One region of the Arthrobacter sp. TmT3-37 genome, then DNA from elsewhere that is predicted to be linked to it. Evidence: predicted binding sites of a transcription regulator. Region 1 holds the regulator's gene; the other holds the start of a gene.
What was found. Region 1 encodes LexA, which represses DNA repair genes until DNA is damaged. Its sites were predicted from a motif close to TCGAACANNTGTTCGA; they were not measured.
Positions count from the first base shown of each region.

Region 2: the regulator LexA is predicted to act here: its motif matches at 5,065-5,080, upstream of ruvA (Holliday junction branch migration protein RuvA).

Region 1 is NZ_JBTNDU010000013.1:65,371-72,768, forward strand. Features, by position in the region: gene hflX (GTPase HflX) at 1-1,354, shown strand, start outside; gene ACX80U_RS14705 (ATP-dependent DNA helicase) at 1,347-3,425, shown strand; gene lexA (transcriptional repressor LexA) at 3,548-4,261, opposite strand; gene ACX80U_RS14715 (LysM peptidoglycan-binding domain-containing protein) at 4,644-5,117, shown strand; gene ACX80U_RS14720 (histidinol-phosphate transaminase) at 5,219-6,313, shown strand; gene hisB (imidazoleglycerol-phosphate dehydratase HisB) at 6,457-7,074, shown strand; gene hisH (imidazole glycerol phosphate synthase subunit HisH) at 7,071-7,398, shown strand, end outside.
Region 2 is NZ_JBTNDU010000003.1:275,599-282,996, reverse strand. Features, by position in the region: gene secF (protein translocase subunit SecF) at 1-765, opposite strand, end outside; gene secD (protein translocase subunit SecD) at 762-2,516, opposite strand; gene yajC (preprotein translocase subunit YajC) at 2,601-3,167, opposite strand; gene ruvB (Holliday junction branch migration DNA helicase RuvB) at 3,270-4,385, opposite strand; gene ruvA (Holliday junction branch migration protein RuvA) at 4,382-5,011, opposite strand; gene ruvC (crossover junction endodeoxyribonuclease RuvC) at 5,227-5,796, opposite strand; gene ACX80U_RS06345 (YebC/PmpR family DNA-binding transcriptional regulator) at 5,833-6,591, opposite strand; gene pdxT (pyridoxal 5'-phosphate synthase glutaminase subunit PdxT) at 6,594-7,398, opposite strand, start outside.

The sequences.
Region 1 (7,398 bases):
GGCCGAGCGCCGCGCGCTCCGCCGTGTCGCGGGACTGTCCACCGAACTCGAGGACGTCACCGAGGTCGAGTACCGGCAGCTGAGGCTGGAGCGGGTCGTGCTCGCCGGTCTGTGGAGCGAGGGCACGGCGCAGGATGCCGAGAACTCGCTGCAGGAACTGGCCGCCCTCGCGGAGACCGCAGGGTCCGAGGTGCTCGACGGGATCGTGCAGCGCCGGCTCAAGCCGGACCCCGGCACGTTCCTCGGGTCGGGCAAGGCCCAGGAGCTGAAGGACATCGTGCAGGCGACCGGTGCCGACACCGTGATCGTCGACAGCGAACTGTCGCCGTCGCAGCGCCGTGGGCTCGAGGACATCGTGAAGGTCAAGGTCATCGACCGGACCGCGCTGATCCTGGACATCTTCGCGCAGCATGCCAAGTCCCGCGAGGGCAAGGCCCAGGTGGAACTCGCGCAACTCGAATACCTGCTGCCGCGCCTGCGTGGCTGGGGCGAGTCGATGTCCCGCCAGGCGGGCGGCCAGGTCGGCAGCGCGAGCGCCGGCATGGGCTCCCGCGGACCCGGTGAGACGAAGATCGAACTCGACCGCCGGAAGATCCGCACGCGCATGGCCAAGCTGCGCCGGGAGATCGCGGAGATGAAGCCCGCGCGCGAGACGAAGCGGTCCAACCGCCGTCGCAACCAGGTCCCCTCCGTCGCGATCGCCGGGTACACCAACGCCGGGAAGTCGTCGCTGCTGAACCGGCTGACCGACGCCGGCGTGCTCGTCGAGAATGCGCTGTTCGCGACCCTGGATCCCACGATCCGCAGGGCGGAGACGCCGGACGGCATCGGTTACACGCTGGCCGACACGGTCGGTTTCGTCCGGTCGCTCCCCACGCAGCTGATCGAGGCGTTCCGCTCGACCCTCGAGGAGGTCGCCGACGCCGACCTGATCCTGCACGTCGTGGACGCCTCGCATCCGGATCCGGAAGGCCAGATCGCCGCCGTCCGCGCGGTGCTGACCGAGGTCGACGCCCGCAAGGTGCCCGAGATCATCGTCCTCAACAAGGCCGACGCGGCCGACCCCTTCGTCATCGAACGGCTGCGGCAGCGCGAGCAGCGCTCGGTCGTCGTCTCGGCCCGGACGGGCGCCGGGCTCACCGAGCTCCGTCAGCTGATCAGCACGAACATCCCGCGTCCGGGCGTCAAGCTCGACCTGCTGGTGCCCTACGCGCACGGCGAGGTCGTCAGCCGCCTCCATGAGGAGGACGTCGAGATCCTCGGGATGGAGCACGCCGACGAGGGCACGCGCCTCGAGGTGATGGTCCGGGAGGGCCTGGCAGCCGAGCTGGAGCCGTACGTCCGGCATGAGTGAGAGCGTGCGGTCCGGTGCTGCGGTCGCGGCGCCGGACGCAGCGCACCACTCCGCCGAGGCCCGGCAGGCCCTGGAACTGCTCGACGCCGCCGTCGCGGCGATGGGCGGTGAGATGCGCGCCGGCCAGCACGAGATGGTGCGGCAGGTGAGCGAGGCCATCCGCTCCGGCGACCACCTCCTCGTGCAGGCCGGCACCGGGACGGGCAAGTCCCTGGCCTACCTCGTGCCTCTCCTCGCGCATGCCCTGGAGAGCGACCGTCCGTCGGTCGTCTCGACGGCGACGCTCGCCCTGCAGGCGCAGATCGTGGGGCGGGACCTCCCGCGCCTGTTGGACGCGGTGCGGCCCGCGCTCGCACGCCCGGTCGACGTCGCGCTCCTCAAGGGCCGCTCGAACTACGTCTGCCTGCACAAGACCGGCGGGGGATTTCCCGAGGAGGACGCCCCGGACGCCCTGTTCAGCCTGGGCGAGGACGCTGCCCCCCATCCTTCCCCTGCCGGCGGTGGAGCCCCCGCATCGGCCCTCGGGAGGGACGTGGTGCGTCTCCGCGAGTGGGCGGAGGAGACGACGACGGGTGACCGCGACGACCTCGTGCCCGGCGTGAGCGACCGCGCGTGGCGCCAGGTCTCCGTCTCCAGCATGGAGTGCCTCGGCGCTGCCCGCTGTCCTGTCGCCCAGGAGTGCTTCAGCGAGAAGGCCCGGGCCGCCGCGGCCGACGCCGACATCATCATCACCAACCACGCCATGCTCGCGATCAGCGCCTTCGAGGGCATCGCCGTGCTCCCCGAATACGACGTCGTGGTGATCGACGAGGCCCATGAACTCCACGACCGGGTGACGGGCGCCGTGTCCGGACAGCTGTCCGCCTCGATGGTGATGGCCGCGGCGGCCGCCCTGCGGCGCCACGCCTCCATCAGCACCGGCGCCCTCGACACCGCGGCCGCAGCGTTCGAGGCCTCCGCCGAGCTCATCCCGTCCGGCCTGCTGCCCGGCGGCCTGCCGGACGATCTCGAACAGTCGCTGGCGCAGGTCCGCGACGCGGCGCGGGCCGCCCTGTCCGACACGAAGACGGACGGCAAATCGAAGGCCGACGCCGACGGTGGCCGGCAGGTCGCCCGCTCGAGGACGACGCTGGTCTTCGAGCTGGCCGAGCGCATCCTCGCGGCACCGGATCTCAACGAAGTGGTCTGGGCATCCCGCCCGAGCACCTTCACACCGGGTGCGGGCTATGCGCAGCCCGACGAGAGTGCACCGGCGACCCTGAACGTCGCCCCGCTCTCGGTGGCGGGACGGCTGCGGGAAGGCCTCTTCGAGGACCACACCGTGATCCTGACGTCGGCGACGCTCGCCATCGGCTCGGAGTTCGGTCCGGTGGCGGGGTCGTTGGGCCTCAGTGGTCCCGGTGCGCCCGCTTGGACCGGCGTGGACGTCGGGAGCCCCTTCGACTATCCGCGCCAGGGCGTCCTCTACGTGGCGAAGGACCTGCCCAAACCCGAGCGGGGCACGTCGGACGCCCAGCTGGACGAGCTGCTGGTCCTGCTCAGGGCCTCACGCGGGGGCGCTCTCGGCCTCTTCTCGTCCAAACGGGCCGCCGAGGAGGCGGCCGAGGCGCTCCGACCGAAGGTCGACTTCGAGATCCTGTGCCAGGGGGAGTCCTCCCTCAGCGCACTGGTCACGCAGTTCGCCGACGAGCCCGACACCTGCCTGTTCGGGACCATGTCGCTGTGGCAGGGTGTCGATGTCCCAGGGGCGTCGTGCCGGCTGGTGGTGATCGACCGCATCCCGTTCCCCCGACCCGACGATCCCCTGATGACGGCCCGGACGAGGGCCGTCGCGCGGAACGGTGGCAACGGATTCATGAGTGTCTCCGCCACCCACGCGGCCGTGCGGCTCGCCCAGGGAGCGGGTCGCCTCATCCGGGCGGCGGGAGACAGGGGAGTGGTGGCAGTGCTGGACAGCCGCCTCGCCACCGCACGGTACGGCGGGTTCCTCCGGGCGGCCCTGCCGCCCTTCTGGGCGACCACCGACCGCGCCACGGTCACGGGCATCCTCGAACGCCTCTCGGGCCGCTGACGCCCGTCCCGCCGTATCCGCAGGCCTCCTGGAGGGCGCCCGGTAGGTTCGCCTGCGACGTCGGCGCCGGGAGGGACTCCGAAGCGCTCGGCGGCGTCGCCGACGACGCGCCGGAGCGCCTCCTAGAGGGCGCGCATCACCGAGACGACCTTGCCCATGATGCTGGCGTGGTCGCCCAGGATCGGCTCGTAGCGCGTGTTCTGCGGCAGGAGCCACGTGTGCCCGTCACGCTGGCGGAAGGTCTTCACGGTGGCCTCGTCGTCGAGCAGCGCCGCGACGATGTCGCCGTTCTGGGCGCTCTGCTGCCGCCGCACCACGACCCAGTCGCCGTCGCAGATCGCGGCATCCACCATCGAGTCCCCGGAGACCCTGAGCATGAAGAGGTCCCCGTGCCCGACGAGCTGGCGCGGCAGGGGCATGACGTCCTCCACGACCTGATCGGCGAGGATGGGCCCGCCTGCCGCGATGCGGCCGACGAGCGGCACGAGGGCGGTGTCGACGGCGATCTGGTGCTCGCCCGCAGGCTTGCGGTCCGTCGGGGAGGCGCCGGCGGACACCGGCTCCGACGCGAGCGTCAGGGGCAGCAGCACCTCCATGGCGCGAGGACGCTTCGGGTCCCGTCGCAGGTAGCCGAGCCGTTCCAGCTGGGAGAGCTGGTGCGTCACGCTCGACAGACTGGCCAGCCCGACAGTGTCGCCGATCTCCCGCATGGAGGGCGGGTAGCCCTTGTCGGCGATCGAGCGCTGGATGGTCTCGAGGATGGTCAGCTGGCGCGCCGTCAGCCCCTTCGACACGGAACGGCCCCTCGGGCGTCCCCGCCCGGCCGAGAGGGGCACGGCATCGGTGGGGACGTCGGCGATGTTCGATTCCTGCCGCGCTGCCGGTGTTGGTTCCACCACTGGTGTGCCTTTCGCCTGGGACTGCGCATCCCGTCGTGTCCGCCGTGCGGCTCCCGCGCAGTGGGAGCCGTTTCTGTCAGTGGCGGATGGTTGTCTTGGGACCATCACCGGCAGGCCTGCGGCTCAGGAGCAGGACACGCCGGTGATAGACCGTGCTGTTCACGCTAGGCCAGTCCGGGGCGGTTTTCAAACATATGTTCGAGCGAGTCTCGACAAGCATCGTCCGTAGATGCTAGAAATAAGCGCAGCTGAATTAGAACGTGTGTTCGAAACACGCTGCGTTTCCACACGGAACATTCGAAGGGAAAGAGGTAGGCCGATGACAGAGGCACCAGCACCGCAGGGCAGTACGGCGTTGGCACTGGCACCCGCCCGGCCGGGGGTCCACCTCCGGCTCGTCGCGGCTCCTTCGACTCCCGCGCCGGCTTCCACGTCGGCTTCCACGTCGGCGGGGGAGCACCAGCACTCGCCGCGGGAACCGGAGCGCCCGCTGACCCTCACCCGGCGGGGGCGGTTGCTCCTCGTTGGCCTGCCGATCGCGCTGGGCGTCGCCGCCCTGATCCTCCTCGGGGCCTTCCTGACCTCGCAGGCCCAGGCCGGGGAATCGGCTCCCGTCTCCTCGTCCGTCGTCGACGTCAACGTGGCCGCGGGCGAGACCCTGTGGGACCTCGCCGTGCGGTACGCCCCCGATCGCGACCCGCGCGACGTCGTCACGGAGATGGTAGAGCTCAACAATCTCCGCTCGTCCGTCGTCCAGGCCGGCCAGAGTATCTCCATACCGGCCGAGGGCTAGCCCCCGGTCCCGCATCGGTTCCCGCCCTGCCGGGCAGGGCCGGTCCAGGCACCTGACGCGCAGCATTCGCTGCGAGGGCCGCCATCGCTTAAACTTGAACGGTGCCCTCCTCCGTCGATGCCCTGGCAAACCTCCCCCTGCGCGATGACCTCGTCGGGCTGCACCCCTACGGTGCACCGCAGCTCGATGTGCCGATCCTGCTGAACGTCAACGAGAACACCCACGGTGTACCGGCGGACGTGCATGCAGCCATCGTCCAGGCCGTCGCCGAAGCCACCACGGGCCTGAACCGGTACCCGGACCGCGAGTTCACCGAGCTGCGGAAGAACCTCGCCGACTACATCGGGCACGGGCTGACGCCCGAGCATCTCTGGGCGGCCAACGGGTCGAACGAGGTCCTGCAGCAGGTCCTCCAGGCCTTCGGCGGGCCGGGACGCACGGCGATCGGCTTCCCGCCGACGTACTCGATGTACCCGCTGCTCGCCAGCGGGACGGGAACCCGCTACATCACCGCCGAGCGCGGGTCCGCCTATTCGATGACGCCGGACGCGACAGCCCGCGCCATCCGGTCCTCGGGTGCGAACGTCGTCTTCCTGTGCTCTCCCAACAACCCCACCGGCACGGCACTGGGGCTCGACGTCGTCGAGGCCGCGTACGAGGCCGGCGAGGACGCGCGGGCCATCATCATCGTGGACGAGGCGTACGGCGAGTTCGCCCAGCAGGGGACACCGAGCGCGCTCACGCTGCTCCCCGGCCGACCGCGCCTGCTGGTCTCGCGCACCATGAGCAAGGCCTTCGCCCTGGCGGGGGCGCGGCTGGGGTACCTCGCCGCCGCCCCGGAGGTCACCGACGCCCTCCGGCTGGTCCGCCTTCCGTACCACCTGTCGGCCATCACGCAGGCGGCGGCCAACGCCGCACTCACCCACGCAGAGACGCTGCTGTCCAATGTCGAGGCCATCAAGGTGCAGCGCGACCGCATCGTGCGGGAACTCGAGGACCTCGGGCTCTCGCCGGCTCCGTCGGACGCCAATTTCGTCCTCTTCTCGGGCCTCGAGGATCCCCACCGGGTCTGGGAGGGCCTGCGGGACGCAGGCGTGCTCATCCGCGACGTCGGCATTCCCGGCTCCCTGCGCGTCACCGCCGGAACAGAGCGGGAGACCACGGTGTTCCTCACAGCGTTGAAGAAGCTGCTGTAGCCGGTACCGCGGCGCCCCGCCCGGCCCGGTCCTCCTAGACTTGAAGGGTTCGGAGCGCCGCATCCTCCCGGCCCCGCGCCACCAGCCCTCCCGACCACTGCCGATCAGCGCCCGGCCGACCGCCGGCGCACAGAAGGAATGCAATGACAGTTGATGCCGCCAGCGGCCGTACGGCCCGCATCGAGCGCGTCACGAGTGAGTCCAGCGTGCTCGTGGAACTCGACCTCGACGGCACGGGCGTGTCCTCGATCGACACCACCGTGCCGTTCTACGACCACATGCTCACCGCCCTGTCGAAGCACTCCCTGATCGACCTCACCATCAGGTCCTCCGGTGACACCCACATCGACGTCCACCACACGGTCGAGGACACGGCGATCGCGATCGGCGAGGGCCTCCGTCAGGCCCTGGGCACGAAGGCGGGCATCCGCCGTTTCGGCGAGGCCACGGTGCCGCTGGACGAGGCCCTCGCCAACGCCGTCGTCGACATCTCCGGACGGCCCTTCCTGGTGCACGGGGGAGAACCCGCCGGGCAGGAGTACCACCTCATCGGCGGGCACTTCACCGGATCCCTCACGCGCCACGTCCTCGAAGCGATCGCGCTGCACGCCCAGATCTGCCTCCACGTGACCGTCCTCGCGGGCCGCGATCCGCACCACATCGTCGAGGCCCAGTTCAAGGCCCTGGCCCGGGCGCTGCGTGCAGCCGTCGAACCCGACCCCCGCGTCGAGGGCATCCCGTCCACGAAGGGGGCGCTATGACCGCGCGCACCGTCACCGTGCTCGACTACGGGTCGGGCAATGTCCGCTCCGTCGTCCGCGCCCTCGAGCACGTCGGCGCCGAGGTGGTGCTGAGCGCCGAGCCGGACGACGTCCTGAACGCGTCCGGACTGCTCGTGCCGGGCGTCGGCGCGTTCGCGGCCGTGATGAAGGGACTCAAGGATGTCGACGCCCTGCGGATGATCGGCCGCCGCGTCGCGGGCGGGCGTCCCGTCCTCGGCATCTGCGTGGGCCTCCAGGTGCTCTTCGACGAAGGAGTCGAACACGGTGTGCGGACGCCGGGCATGGGCGAATGGCCGGGGACCG
Region 2 (7,398 bases), on a different contig from region 1:
CGAGGTGTTGATCGAGCGGACGAGCGTCTGGTTCACCGCGAGGTTGACCTGCTCGGCGAAGGTGCGCTTCGTGGAGATCGTGACGTCGGCCGTGTTCTCGCGGATCTTGTCGAACACCACCACCGTGTCGTACAGGGCGTAGCTGAGGATCGTGAGGAAGCCGATGATCGCCGAGGGTGTCACCTCGAAGTCGCTGAGCGAGTACAGTCCCGCGGTCACGACCATGACCACCACGAGGGCTGCCATCGCAGCGAGGGCCATTTTCCACGTGCGGAAGTAGATGGCCATGAGTACCGCGGCCAGGAAGACGAACACACCGAAGCCGATCAGGGCCTGGCGGCTGACGTCCTCACCCCAGGTCGGGCCGACGAAGCTCGAGGTCACCTGGTCCTCGCCCACCCCGTACCCGCTGATGAGGTTGTCGCGGACGCTGAGGGTCTCGTCGTCCGAGAGGCGCTCGGTCTGGACACGCATGGTGTCGGCCGCGATGTTGGTGACCCGCGGGACGGCGTCGGGCACGACGTCCGTCACGGCGGCCTCCCCGATCGCGGTGTCGGTGTTCTCGGTGGCGGACACCGTGAACTCGGATCCGCCGCGGAAGTCGATGCCGAGGTTGAAGCCGCCCTTGACCACCGGGATGATGATCGAGATCAGCACGGCGAGACCGGCGATGAGGAACCAGAGGTTCCGCTTGGCGACGAAGGGATAGGAGCGCTTCCCCGAGTACAGCTCGTTGCCGAACGTGGCAAAGCTTGTGCGGCTCATTCGTTGTTCTCTTTCTGGGACGAACCGGTGCGCCCGGCAAGGGCCTTCTGCTGCTCCGCGCGGCGGCGCTCGGCGATGGTCATGCGGCGGTCGGCTTCGGCCGCGGCGCCCTTGTTCCTGGTCCGGGCCACGGCGACGGACTGCTCCCCCTTCTCGGTCCTCTCGCCCGGCTCGCGCAGCCTGCCTGCTCCGCGGTAGAGCGGGATGCCTCCGAGCCTGCTCGGGTCCAGCCCCGACCAGGGGTGTCCCTCGCCGAAGAACTTGGTCCTGGCCAGCAGGCGGAGCACCGGATGGGTGAAGAGGAAGACGACCACGAGGTCGGCGATGGCCGTCAGGCCGAGCGTGAAGGCGAAGCCACGGACGTTGCCGACGGCCACGAAGTACAGCACGAGTGCGGCCAGCAGGTTCACGGCCTTCGACGCGAGCACGGTGCGCTTGGCACGGCGCCAGCCGTTCTCGACGGCGGAGATGAGCCCGCGCCCGTCACGGAGCTCGTCCCGGATGCGCTCGAAGTAGACGATGAACGAGTCGGCGGTCTGACCGATGGCGACGATCAGCCCGGCGACACCGGCCAGGGACAGCCGGTAGTTCTCCGTCCAGCCGAGGATGCAGATGGCCAGGTAGGTGAGGACGCCGGCGACCACCAGCGATGCGATGGTGACGAGGCCCAGCAACCGGTACTGGAACATCGAGTACACGGCGACGAGGAGGAGTCCGATCAGGCCGGCGACGAGACCGAGCCGGAGCTGGTCGGCACCGAGGGTCGCGGAGATCTGCTGCTCGCTCTGGATCTCGAAGCTGATCGGCAGTGCGCCGTACTTCAGCTGCTCGGACAGTGCGGCGGCGGATTCCTCCGTGAAGTTGCCACTGATCTGGGGGTTGCCGTCGGGGATCACGGCGTTGGTGGTCGGCGCCGAGACGATCCGGCCGTCGAGCACGATGGCGAACTGGTTGCGGGGGTCTCCCGAGCCGATGGCGTAGAGGCGCTCGGTGACCTCCCGGAAGGTCTGCGTGCCCTCGTCGTTGAAGTCGATGTTCACGGCCCAGGTGTTCAGTGCCTGGCCCTGCGCTCCGCGCTGCAGCCCGTAGCTCGCGGTCGAGATGTCCGTCCCGGGGACCTCGACGGGTCCCAGGATGTACTTGCCCTGCGTGTCGGGCTCGCAGGCGACCATCGGCTGGTCGGCCGGCGCGGGCTCCTCGGCGGGCTCGAGCGCGGCGGGATCGAGGCAGTCCAGTGCCTCGAACTGCTTGTAGAGCTCCGGGGTGATCCAGTTCGGATCGCTCGCGTCCTGCGGCTCGGCCGCCGGCTGCGGCAGCTGGTCGTCGGGTGTCGGGGTCTCCGCGGGCGGCGCCTGGCCCGGTCCTCCGGCGAGGACCGGTCGGAACTCCATCTGGGCCGAGGCCTGGATGAGGTCGCGCGTCTCGGGATCCGGGGTGCCGGGCAGCGACACGATGACGTTCTGCCCGGACTGGGTGTTGATCTCGGCCTCGGCGACGCCGGAGCCGTCCACGCGCTGGCGGATGATCTCGACGGCCTGGTCGAGCTGTTCGGGAGTGATCTCCGTGCCGCCCTGGACCCGTGGGGCGAGGATCATCTGTGTTCCGCCCTCGAGGTCGAGGGCCAGCCGGGGACTCCAGCTCGCGGTGCTCCAGTAGGAACCCGCTCCCAGCAGGATCGCGAGCAGTGCTGTCAATGCGCCCAGCCAGACTAGTGTCCGCTTGGCTGCCGTCCCGGGACCGGTACGAGGCATGGTGGGTGTCCTTATTCAGTGGCGCGGCTCTCGCGCCGGGTTGATCCAGAGAGGGCGCGGCTGAGTACCGCGCCCCAGAAGATGCTAGTTGTCGGGGTTCACTTTGGGGTCGCGCGCATCCCGCGCGTCGCGGTTCTCCCGGGTGGACTGCTCGCGGTCCAGCCGCTCCAGCGTCTCCTCCGGGGTCTCGACACCCGATACCGCGCCGGGAGTTCCCGCGGCGGTCGAACCGGCCGTCGGCGTCCGATCGAGCGACGACGCGTCGTCGGGCACCGCGGCGCCGTCGTAGGCGTCGAGATCGCCGCGGTCCGCCGTGGCGTCCGCGTCATGGGCGACGGTCGGTTCCTGCGTGACGACCTTGGAGAGGGCCTGGGTGTGCACCGTGGCGGTGTTCCCGGGCGACAGTTCGAGGACGGCCTTGTTGTTCTCCTGGTCGATCGAGACGATCGTCCCGTAGAGGCCGAACTGGGTCATGACCTCGGTGCCGGGCTCCATCTGCGTCCGCATCTCCTTCACCTGCTGCTGCGTCTTCCGCTGCCTGCGGAACATGGTGAAGATCAGGAATGCCAGCGCCAGCGGCAGCAGGAGGGAGAAGATGTCGAAGGGAGGGGCATCTCCGGAGGTGGTCTGGGCGACTACATGTGCGAGCACTGGGAATTTCCGTTCCTGGGACTGGAGGTGTGGGCGGCAGGACTGTGCCCCGGCACACATTCGAAGACACCAGTGTAAAGGGGAAAGCTGGGCGTCTCCTCGTCAGGAGTCCGGCCGGCTCCAGCCGTCAAGGCCCGATTCCGCTCCGAGGAGGGTGTCCGGCGCCACGGAGAACAGGTCCTCCGGCATGGCCGCGGCCACGTTCGCGGGCATCTCCAGGCCCAGATGCTTCCACGCTGCCGCCGTCGCGATCCTGCCCCGCGGAGTGCGCCCCAGCATGCCCTCACGGACCAGGTACGGCTCGGCGACGGTCTCCACCGTCTCCGGTTCCTCCCCCACCGCGATGGCGAGGGTCGACAGCCCCACGGGACCGCCGTTGAACTTGGTGATCAGCGCTGTCAGGACGGACCGGTCCAGCCGGTCCAGGCCCCTGGCGTCCACCTCGTACATGTCGAGGGCTGCACTGGCTGACCGCGCGTCGATGAGGTCGATGCCATGAACGAGCGCCCAGTCCCGCACGCGTCGGAGCAACCGGTTCGCGATACGGGGCGTCCCCCGTGAACGCCCGGCGATCTCGGCGAAGGCGGCGGAGTTCACCTTCATGTCCATGAGCATCGCCGAGCGGCGGAGCACCAGCTCGAGCTCCCCGGTCGAGTAGAACTCGAGGTGGCCGGTGAATCCGAACCGGTCGCGGAGGGGTCCGGGCAGCAGCCCGGCGCGGGTGGTCGCGCCGACGAGCGTGAACGGCGGCAGCTCCAGCGGGATCGCGGTGGCCCCGGGGCCCTTGCCCACGATGATGTCCACGCGGAAGTCCTCCATGGCCATGTAGAGCATCTCCTCGGCGGGCCGCGACATGCGGTGGATCTCGTCGAGGAACAGGACCTCCCCGTCCGTCAGGGACGAGAGGATCGCGGCGAGGTCACCGGCGTGCTGGATCGCGGGCCCGGAGGTGATGCGCAGCGGTGCGTTCATCTCCGCGGCGATGATCATGGCGAGCGTCGTCTTCCCGAGTCCGGGAGGGCCGGAGAGCAGGACGTGGTCGGCGCTGCGCCCGCGCAGGCGCGAGGCCTCCAGGACGAGCGAGAGTTGCCGCCGTACCCGCTTCTGACCGACGAAGTCGTCGAGGTTCTTCGGCCGCAGGGCCGCCTCCACCGCCCTGTCCTCGGGGTCGGCCGCCGGCGCGACGAGCGGGGCGTCCTCGGGGTGGCTGTCCGTCATGACCCGACCTTCGTCCGGGCCGAGCTGCGCGCGCCGTCCTGGCCGAGGCGACGCAGGGTGAGTTTCAGGATCTGGCCCACGTCACCCGTCTCGGCGACCTCCGGTGCCTCCGCGACGGCCGCGTCGATGGCGGCCCCGGCGTCCTTCTCGGACCAGCCGAGCCCCATCATGGCCGTGAGCACCTGGCCCTGCCACGTCTGCTGGGAGACGCCCGGCTTCGACTCCAGGGGTACGAGCTTCCCGGCGAGTTCGAGCACGATGCGCCGCGCACCCTTGGGGCCGATGCCGGGCACCTTGCTGAACGCCTTGTCGTCGCCCGAGGACGCAGCCACCCGGATCGCGTCCGGTGCGTGGACGGCGAGGACGGCGAGGGCGAGGCGGGGGCCCACGCCGCTGACCGCCAGGAGGGTCTCGAAGACCTCGCGCTGATCGGCGTCCTCGAAACCGAAGAGCGTCATGGAATCCTCGCGCACGATCATCGCGGTGGCGACCGTCGCCTCGGCCCCGACGCGCAGCCCGGCAAGGGTCTGCGGCGTGGCCTGGACCTGCATGCCGAAGCCGTTGACGTCGATAACGGCGGAGTGCAGGCCCACGTGGGTCACTGTCCCGCGCAGGGAACTGATCATGAGGGTCTCCAGGGGCACGAGTGGGAAGGGGCAGGCCGGGCTGTCACCCGGCGTCGAACATACGTTCTAATCGTCAACCGTACCGGCCTCTCCGCGCAGGGGCGACCCCGCCACACCGGGAAGGGCGTATCCGCTCCGGTGCGGAGCGGCTGCAGGGCCGGTCGACGGCGATCGAGGCACCGTGCCGGGGTTCGGGCAGCGTAGGCCCGGACCGGCTAGCGACGTCGGGCGCGGGCTTCCGCCTCGGCCCAGATCCGCTGGGCGGGCGTGACGGACCCGCCGGACGCCGCAGCACCCTGCAGGCCCACTCCCCTCCGCCAGGCGTGCGTGATCGCGAGCGCGAGCGCGTCGGCGGCGTCGGCCGGCTTCGGCGCGGTCTCCAGGCGCAGGATCTTGGTCACCATCTTCGTGACGGCGACCTTGTCCGCCTGCCCGTTCCCCGTGACGGCGGCCTTGACCTCGGTGGGCGTGTGGAGGGCCACCGGGATGCCCCGGCGCGCGGCGGCCACGATGACGACCCCGGACGCCTGCGCGGTACCCATGACGGTACTGATGTTGGTTCCGCTGAACACGCGCTCGACGGCGAGGGCCTGCGGTTCGTGCAGGTCCAGCCACGAGTCGACGGCCTCCGAGATGACCAGGAGCCGCTCGTCGAGGCTCCTGCCCGCCTCCGTACCGACGACGCCGACGGCGACGAGCGTCGAGCGCCGGTTCGGCTCGATGTCGACGACGGCGAGGCCGCAGCGCGTCAGCCCCGGGTCCACGCCCATGACGCGGTACGTCACGGTGTCACCGGTCCTGCGATGCCGAGCGGTGCGATGTCAGTCGTCGTTCTCGAGCTCACCCAGGACGTCGTCCGAGAGGTTGGCGTTCGAGTAGACGTTCTGGACGTCGTCGAGCTCCTCCAGGGCGTCCACGAGCTTGAGGAACTTGCGGCCGCCGTCGGCGTCGAGGTCCACCTGCATCGACGGCACGAACTCGACCTCGTCGGTCTCGTACTCGATGCCGCTCTCATCGAGCGCCGCCACCACGGCCCGGAGGTCCTGCGGGTCGGAGACGATCTCGAAGGTGTCGGTGGACTCCTTGACCTCGTCCGCTCCCGCGTCGAGGACCGACAGCAGCAGCTCGTCCTCGGTGAGTCCGTTCTTCGGCAGCGTGACGACGCCCTTGCGCGCGAACAGGTACGCCACGGAACCGGGATCCGCGATGGTCCCGCCGTTGCGGCTGATCCCGAGGCGCACCTCGGAGGCCGCGCGGTTCTTGTTGTCCGTGAGGCACTCGATGAGCAGGGCCGAGCCCTGGGGCCCACGGGCCTCGTACATGATGGTCTGGTAGTCGACGGCCTCGCCGAGCAGGCCGGCGCCGCGCTTCACGGCACGGTTGATGTTGTCGATCGGCACGGAGGTCTTCTTCGCCTTCGACACGGCCAGCTCGAGGCCGGGGTTACCCGCGACGTCGGCCCCGCCGGCCCGCGCGGCGACCTCGATGTTCTTGATCAGCTTGGCGAAGGACTTCGCGCGCTTGGCGTCGATCGCCGCCTTCTTGTGCTTGGTGGTTGCCCACTTGGAGTGCCCCGACATGCTTATGCTTCTCCTCTGATCATCCGAATAAACAGTTCGTGGACCCGCCGCTCCCCCGTGACCTCCGGATGGAAGCTCGTGGCCAGCAGGTTCCCTGAACGCACTGCGACAATTCTAGCGACCGGCTCCAACTCGGACGCCCCGCCGGCACCATCGTCCCCCGCCGCCCCGCCCGGGCTGGTGGACGTGCCGGCGGCCGGGCCCGGCTGTGGAGCCTGCCCGGCGGGCACCTGCGCGAGCACCTCGACGCCGTCGCCCACCTTCTCCACCCACGGCGCGCGGATGAAGACGGCCCGCACGGGGTCGCCTCCCGCAGCACTGCCGGTCGTTGCGAGGCCCGCGAAGGCGAGGTCGGTCTCGAAGGACTCCCGCTGGCGGCCGAAGGCGTTGCGCCGCACCACCATGTCGAGCCCGCCGAGCGTCTGCTGCGGATTGCCGAGCCGGTCCACCGATGGATCGGCGATGACGTCGGACAGCAGGATCATGCCGGCGCACGAGCCGTAGACGGGCAGGCCGCCGGCGATGAGGTCCCGCAGCGGGTCCGCCAGGCCGAAGGTGCGGGTGAGCTTGTCCATCGTCGTGGACTCGCCGCCGGGGATGATCAGGCCGTCGATCGCTGCGAGTTCCGAGGGCCGCCGGACGGGCACGGCGCGCCCGCCCAGCGAGGTGACGGTCGCGATGTGCTCGCGCACGTCACCCTGGACCGCGAGCACTCCGACGACGACGTCCGTGCGGACCGTCGTCGTACCGGCGGCAGCGCGGACCGTGGCGTGGTCGGAGGCGGCGGACGGAGCGGCGCCCGACGTG